DNA from 2 places in the Paracerasibacillus soli genome. Region 2 is predicted to be linked to the other one. Evidence: a T-box and tRNA genes for the amino acid it is inferred to sense, from the RefSeq annotation. Region 2 holds a T-box; the other holds one or more tRNA genes.
What was found. A T-box is a leader RNA that pairs with one kind of tRNA and senses whether it is charged. The one in region 2 lies ahead of alaS (alanine--tRNA ligase), so its partner is inferred to be a tRNA-Ala.
Positions count from the first base shown of each region.

Region 1 (3,436 bases), on a different contig from region 2:
ACATCCTCTTCCAGCATACGAATGTACTGGCTCACAGCTGGTTGTGTCATATGTAGTTCTTTAGCGGCACGAGAAAAGTTTTCTTGTTCCACTACTGTCACGAATACGAGTAAATTTTTATCCAATTTCATCCCTACTTCCAATAGTATTATAACAGAATACTTATCATCATGATTACTATTATTTATTTTACTTATACAAGGAGAACACTTACAATTAATCTATAGTTAGGAGGCGATTCCATGAGTGTTCAACAAACACAACAACAAAATAAAAATGATAATACTGCACTAAAATGGGTTGTAGGTGTTGTATTTACATTTTTCATTGCATTTTTAGGCTACTTATTAGCAAAAGTACCTGGCTTTGATCATGTTGGACAGTTAGCAAGTGCCATCATCATCGCAGTCATATACCGTCAAATATTTGGTTATCCCGAAATAATCCGTAACGGCATCACATTTTCATCGAAAAAATTATTACGTTTTGCAATTATTTTATACGGTTTAAAACTTAATATTGATGTTGTTTTTCATGATGGACTTGGATTACTTGCCCGTGATGCAGTTATTATTACATTTGCCATCCTTTTTACAGTTTGGTTAGCAAAACGATTAAAAGCAGATTCCTCTATCTCTTTATTACTTGGGGTAGGTACAGGAGTTTGTGGTGCAGCCGCGATTGCAGCTATAGCACCAATTGTAAAGGCTAAGGATGAAGATACCGCCATTGGTGTAGGAATAATTGCCCTAATGGGTACTGTATTTGCTATTGGTTATACCATTATCCGACCTATTCTACCGCTTAGTGATGTAGACTATGGGATATGGTCAGGTATGAGTCTTCATGAGCTTGCACACGTTGCAATAGCAGCCGACCCAGCTGGTAAGGATGCATTAGCAATTGCATTATTAGCAAAGCTAGGACGTGTATTTTTGCTTGTCCCACTCAGCTTTATTTTCATTTATTTAATGAATCGTAAGAATAAAAATTCCAACACAAGCAATGCTAAAGTTGAATTTCCATACTTTTTATTAGGATTTATTGCGCTAAGTATTGTTGGTAGTTATGTATTAGGACCAATTATTCCTATTTCCAACCAAACTTTAGATACAATTTCTACTATTACAACATGGCTCTTAACTGCAGCAATGGTCGGATTAGGACTAAATGTAAGTATCAAGGATTTGCGTACTAGAGCATTAAAGCCGCTAATCGCAATGACAATCACTTCTGTTTTAGTATCCATTCTTGCGTACATCATTATTTAATAACAGAATCTACGTGCTATGAGGCTTTGCCTATTAGCACGTTTTTTACTTTAATCTGTGATTGCACATCGTTACCTACTTAAACAGCTTGAAATGTTCTCCATTCCATTATATAATAGGTTCCAGTTACTTAAATACATGGGGCATTAGCTCAGCTGGGAGAGCGCTTGCCTGGCAGGCAAGAGGTCAGCGGTTCGAGCCCGCTATGCTCCACTACTTGGAAACCCTTGGTATATCAGGGTTTCTTTTCGTTTTAGAGGGTTGATTTAAGAGGAACTTGGGGTGTCTCTGGTTCATAGACAATAAAGTGCAACTTAATATCAAATAGTCGCTCCTTCTCTAAATGCCTATCGTTACAATGTCCTGAGTGGTTGGTTCGTCACTAATATCCCATCCCAATAAGATTTAAAGTAAATCTAACTTTTTCTGAATTAACCTCGCACTCTTTAGCACCTTCATATATTAAAAGTTAAGTAAACCCATCCTTTTAAAAATTGTTGCTACAAGTAAAAACATAAAGGCTGCACCGCCAAATTGGATGCATAATTGACCGAAGACTGCTAATGAACCTTCCCCAAATCCAAAAAATAAGCGTACCGCACCTGCAGCGATAATACCACCCATTATATAAATAAGTGATATAGATACGAAGGAAAATTGCTTCTTTTGTTCTAAAAAATCTACTAAATAGGAATATGGAATACCTATTAATAGAAAAAACGGTACTGAATAAAACATGATAACAATCATACTGCTAAATAAAGGATACATTTCCCTTGTCTCTTGATCTGACATTAAATATGCTATTGTAGCAACAATCAAGCTAAACAAAAAACATGAAACTATAGCGATAATAATCTTTTTAACCATTCCCTCTCTCCCTTCATGACGTTTTTGTATCATTACATTTTATCACACTTTTTTATTCAGCATCGCCTATTTATTATAATTTTCACATTACCTGAGACCACGTATAAAATGAACATAGTGATGAGGGATTGATACCTCAAAATTTCCAATCTCTCATGTTATTATAGATTTGTGTTAACCATCCGCTGATAAAGCACAAGGCAATCATACTGACATCCATTTCAGCAGCTGGTTATTTTAGTCATGGATTTGGTCATGGATTTGGTCATGGAACTAGAAAGTAAAAGTTAAACAATACAGGACTCTATCGGACACAAGAGGTCAAATAACATTGCTACTTTGGGTTTTTCAAAGCTCCTCTAGGATATTACTGGAAACAACTCCGAGCCCCTATGCTCCACTACCATGAAACACCTACAAATTCACACTTGTAGGTGTTTTTTTGCGATTTAGAAGCGTTAGTACAAATGATATCATGATCCTTCTCTCATTATATTTTAAGAATGACGCTAGTTGTATGCACACATTAACGTGAAATGATTTCACTCATATTATTTGATTTGAAAAGTATATCGGAAGTCTATTAAATTAATTGATTTGCACTGAATAATAGATAATAAGATATGTATCCTAACCTAGCAGCAAAAATATCCCCTTTATTTTCCATCTATATTTCACAAAAAAACTTCATTATTATCTTAACTTTATACCTTTTCTTACCGAAAATAATGATGTTACATGATCACTCATCACTTCTTCACGTTAAGTACGTAAAAATATAATGATAAAGAGGAGCTCCCAAACATGGAACATCAAAGCACAAAAAGGAAAGGTTCTAGATTAGGATCTTTTTATGCAAACTCACTACAAAATAAAATATTAATTCCTTTTATTTTGCTTATCTTTTGTACTGGATTAGTTGCTGCTTTTATTAGTTACTTTTCTAGTGTAAAAAACACAACAAATGTCCTTAGTGAAAACGTCAAAGGTCAAATGGTAAGTATGGATGACACATTTGATATTTTCTTTTCGAATGTATCTAGTATATTAGATCGCTTTTCAACGAATCACTTACTAACGAACTATAACACGAAAGACAAAAATGAATTAATACAATCCTTTAAAGAAACAAAAGAAGCAACACCTTCATTAGTTTCCGTATATATGAGTACAAATGGCGGAGAATTTATTAATTATCCTACAACGAAAGCCGCCCACGACTTCAATGCAAAGGAAAGATTATGGTATCAAGATGCCACACAAGCTAACGGTAAAGTTGTTTGGTCTGAACCGTA
Region 1 is NZ_JBHLWL010000061.1:10,737-14,172, forward strand. Features, by position in the region: gene ACFFIS_RS14580 (LysR family transcriptional regulator) at 1-125, opposite strand, end outside; gene ACFFIS_RS14585 (YeiH family protein) at 243-1,271, shown strand; tRNA gene ACFFIS_RS14590 (tRNA-Ala) at 1,412-1,484, shown strand; gene ACFFIS_RS14595 (hypothetical protein) at 1,734-2,141, opposite strand; gene ACFFIS_RS14600 (methyl-accepting chemotaxis protein) at 2,946-3,436, shown strand, end outside.
Region 1: it has a tRNA-Ala gene. The T-box ahead of alaS (alanine--tRNA ligase) is inferred to sense a tRNA for this amino acid. The anticodon was not compared.

Region 2 (3,436 bases):
CGGGGTAACTGGACCAAAGTGAGAAAAGTCAAAACGTAAACGCTCCTTATCAACGAGAGAACCAGCTTGATTAACATGTGAACCTAGCACATCTTTTAATGCGCGATGCAATAGGTGTGTCGCTGTATGATTCTTCATAATGTCATTACGATCATCCTCAATAATGATCGCTTTTACTTCTTTTCCTACTTCTAACGTACCGCTTTGAATCTCTACATGGTGAATATGTTGCCCTTTTGGTGATTTTTTTACATCCTTTACAAGAACTTTTACTCCATCACCTAACAAGAATCCTTTATCCGCTACTTGTCCACCACTTTCAGCATAAAATGGTGTTTCATTTAAGACAACTAAAGCTTCTTCCCCTTCTTGAGCTTTGTTTACTGTTTCTTTATGATGAATGATTACTTCTACTTTAGACACGGTTTGTACATTTTCATAACCAACAAATGCACTTTCAACATCAAATAGCGATAGCAAATCATCTTGTACATGCATTGAGTCTACTTTTTGTCTTGCTTTTCTTGCCCGTTCCCGCTGTTTTTGCATCTCTGCTTGAAATGCTTCTTCATCAATTGTAAAACCGTGTTCAGCCACATATTCTACGGTTAGCTCTTTTGGGAAACCATACGTATCATAAAGTTTAAACACTTCAGTACCGGGAAATACGCTACTTCCCTTTTTCTTTTCTTTCTCAATTATATTTTCAAGAATTTCTAGACCATCATGTAAAGTTTCGTGAAACCGCTCTTCTTCATTTTTAATTACATTTTCGATTAAATTTTGTTGTTCTTTCACTTCAGGATAGTAGTCATTCATAATGTTGCCAACAACTTCAACTAATTGGTACATGAATGGTTCGTTAATTCCAATTACTTTAGCAAAACGTACAGCTCTTCTTAGTAACCTTCTTAAAACATAGCCACGACCTTCGTTTGAAGGTAGCGCACCGTCACCAATCGCAAAAGCTACTGTTCGAATATGGTCTGCGATAACTTTGAATGCTGTATCATATTCTTCACTTACACCATATTTTACGTTAGTCATATTTTCTACTTGTTTTATAATCGGCATAAATAAATCTGTTTCGAAATTATTAGGTACTTGTTGTAATACAGAAACCATTCTTTCTAATCCCATACCGGTATCAATGTTTTTCTTAGGTAATGGTGTATACGTATCATCTGGATTATGGTTAAATTGCGAAAATACGAGATTCCATATTTCCAAATAACGATCATTTTCACCACCAGGATATAACTCTGGATCATTTAAATCATTACCAAATGATTCTCCACGGTCATAAAATATTTCTGTGTTTGGTCCACTCGGGCCTTCCCCAATATCCCAAAAGTTTTCTTCTAGACGAATAATACGCTCTTTCGGTATTTTAATATCATTTAACCATATATCGTAAGCTTCATCATCTTCTGGATGTACTGTTACAGACAACAATTGCGGATCAAATCCAATCCATTTTGGACTTGTTAAAAACTCCCATGCCCACGTAATTGCTTCTTTTTTAAAGTAATCACCAATAGAAAAGTTCCCCAACATTTCAAAAAATGTATGATGTCGTGCTGTATAACCAACATTTTCAATATCATTTGTTCGAATCGATTTTTGTGCATTTACAATTCGCGGATTTTCTGGAATCACACGTCCATCAAAGTATTTCTTTAATGTTGCAACTCCACTATTTATCCATAACAAAGATGGATCATCGACCGGAACAAGTGATGCACTTGGTTCTATTTGATGTCCCTTTTCTGTAAAAAAATCTAGAAACATTTTTCTTACTTGTGCTGATGTTAATTGTTTCATTTTCTCTTCCTCCATCATTTTAAACTGAATAAAAAAAATCCCCTCACTGCTTCACTTTAGCAGGGACGAGATTATTCGCGGTACCACCCTCATTATGAACAAACATTGTTCATCACTCTACACATGTTAACGGTGTGCACCGGCGAGTATGAATCGCACTCCAGTATAGCTTTCCATGATTCTACATCCAGGATTTTTTTCAGCCAAGAAAATCCCTCTCTGTGGTGAGACTGTCATGTACTCCTTACCTTCAACGTATTAGTATTATTCATGTTCACTAGTTATGAACTATCATAAAAAAGATTAGGAAATCTGTCAATTTTTTCGACTTATCGTCATAACGTGGTTTGTCATTACTTTTATAATTGTTAAGATTGGTACGGCAAAAATCATTCCTAAAACCCCACTTATTTGACCACCTAAAAGCAGCACAAATATAATAATGATTGGATGAATTGCTGTGCTTTTCCCAACAATATATGGTGACAATAAATTTCCTTCTATTAATTGAATGATAAAAATTGCAATTAACGCGTAAATGACAAGTTTTGTTGATATCGTAATTGTAATCGCTAGTACTGGAATTGCTCCGATAATTGGACCGAAATACGGAATAATATTCGTTAAGCCCATGATAATAGCTAATAACAAGGGATACTTTATCCCCAAAAACTGAAATGCAATATAAGTAGTGAAGCCTACAAAAAAGCAAATGATGAACTGCCCTCTAATATAGCCACCTAAACTTTTGTCAATCGCATGTATCATATCACTACATTGCGCTTGATATCTTTCTGGTAATAAGCTTTTAACATAACTTTTAATCTTCTCATAATCATTTAGAAAGTAGAAAACTAGTACAGGTATGACTGTTAATAAAACGATTGTGTCAAATATTTTAGTGATACCGCCGATTATTTTCCCGATGAAGCTTTCAATATCTGTTTCTATTTTTGTAATAACTTGGTCCAACTTGTCATGGACTGCCTCTGGTAAAAAAGAGGTTGATTCATAAATTTGATAGATAACCGATTCGTACAATTGCAGCAACTGTGGTAAATGCTCATTAAAATCTCGTAACTGTTCAATAAATAGTGGATAAAACCAATATATAGAGAAACCAATACCACCAAAAAAGAATATGTATATGAACAAAATTGCAATGCTTTTCGGTATACGATGTTGATGAATTTTAAGCACAATCGGATAAAGTAAATATGCAAGCAAACAGGAGATTAAAAAAGGAGCAAATAGTTGCCACAAAAATGAAAAAAACGATTTATAAAAAGGAAAGAGTTTCACAAGTAAAAAAATAAATAAAAAGACAAAGATACCGGTTAATATCCAATATAAAAAGTTTAAAGCTTTATTTTTATGTATCATGAAGGGCCCAGCTCCGTTGCATATGTATGTACTGTTGTATGACCTTCAATTTATTTTTCTTTCCTCTTCTGTAAATAAATCGTCTAAAGAACTTAATGATCCATCAGCTTCTATTTGATGAACATTAAGTATCTCATTCATCATCGTTATTTCGATAAAACAATTCCAACAATAAAATTGCGTGGAACCAATTTTACCTATATCTTTACTTTGACAATTTGGGCATTGC
Region 2 is NZ_JBHLWL010000010.1:102,681-106,116, forward strand. Features, by position in the region: gene alaS (alanine--tRNA ligase) at 1-1,824, opposite strand, end outside; T-box leader at 1,883-2,087, opposite strand; gene ACFFIS_RS03210 (AI-2E family transporter) at 2,140-3,207, opposite strand; gene ACFFIS_RS03215 (YrzR-like zinc ribbon domain) at 3,253-3,436, opposite strand, start outside.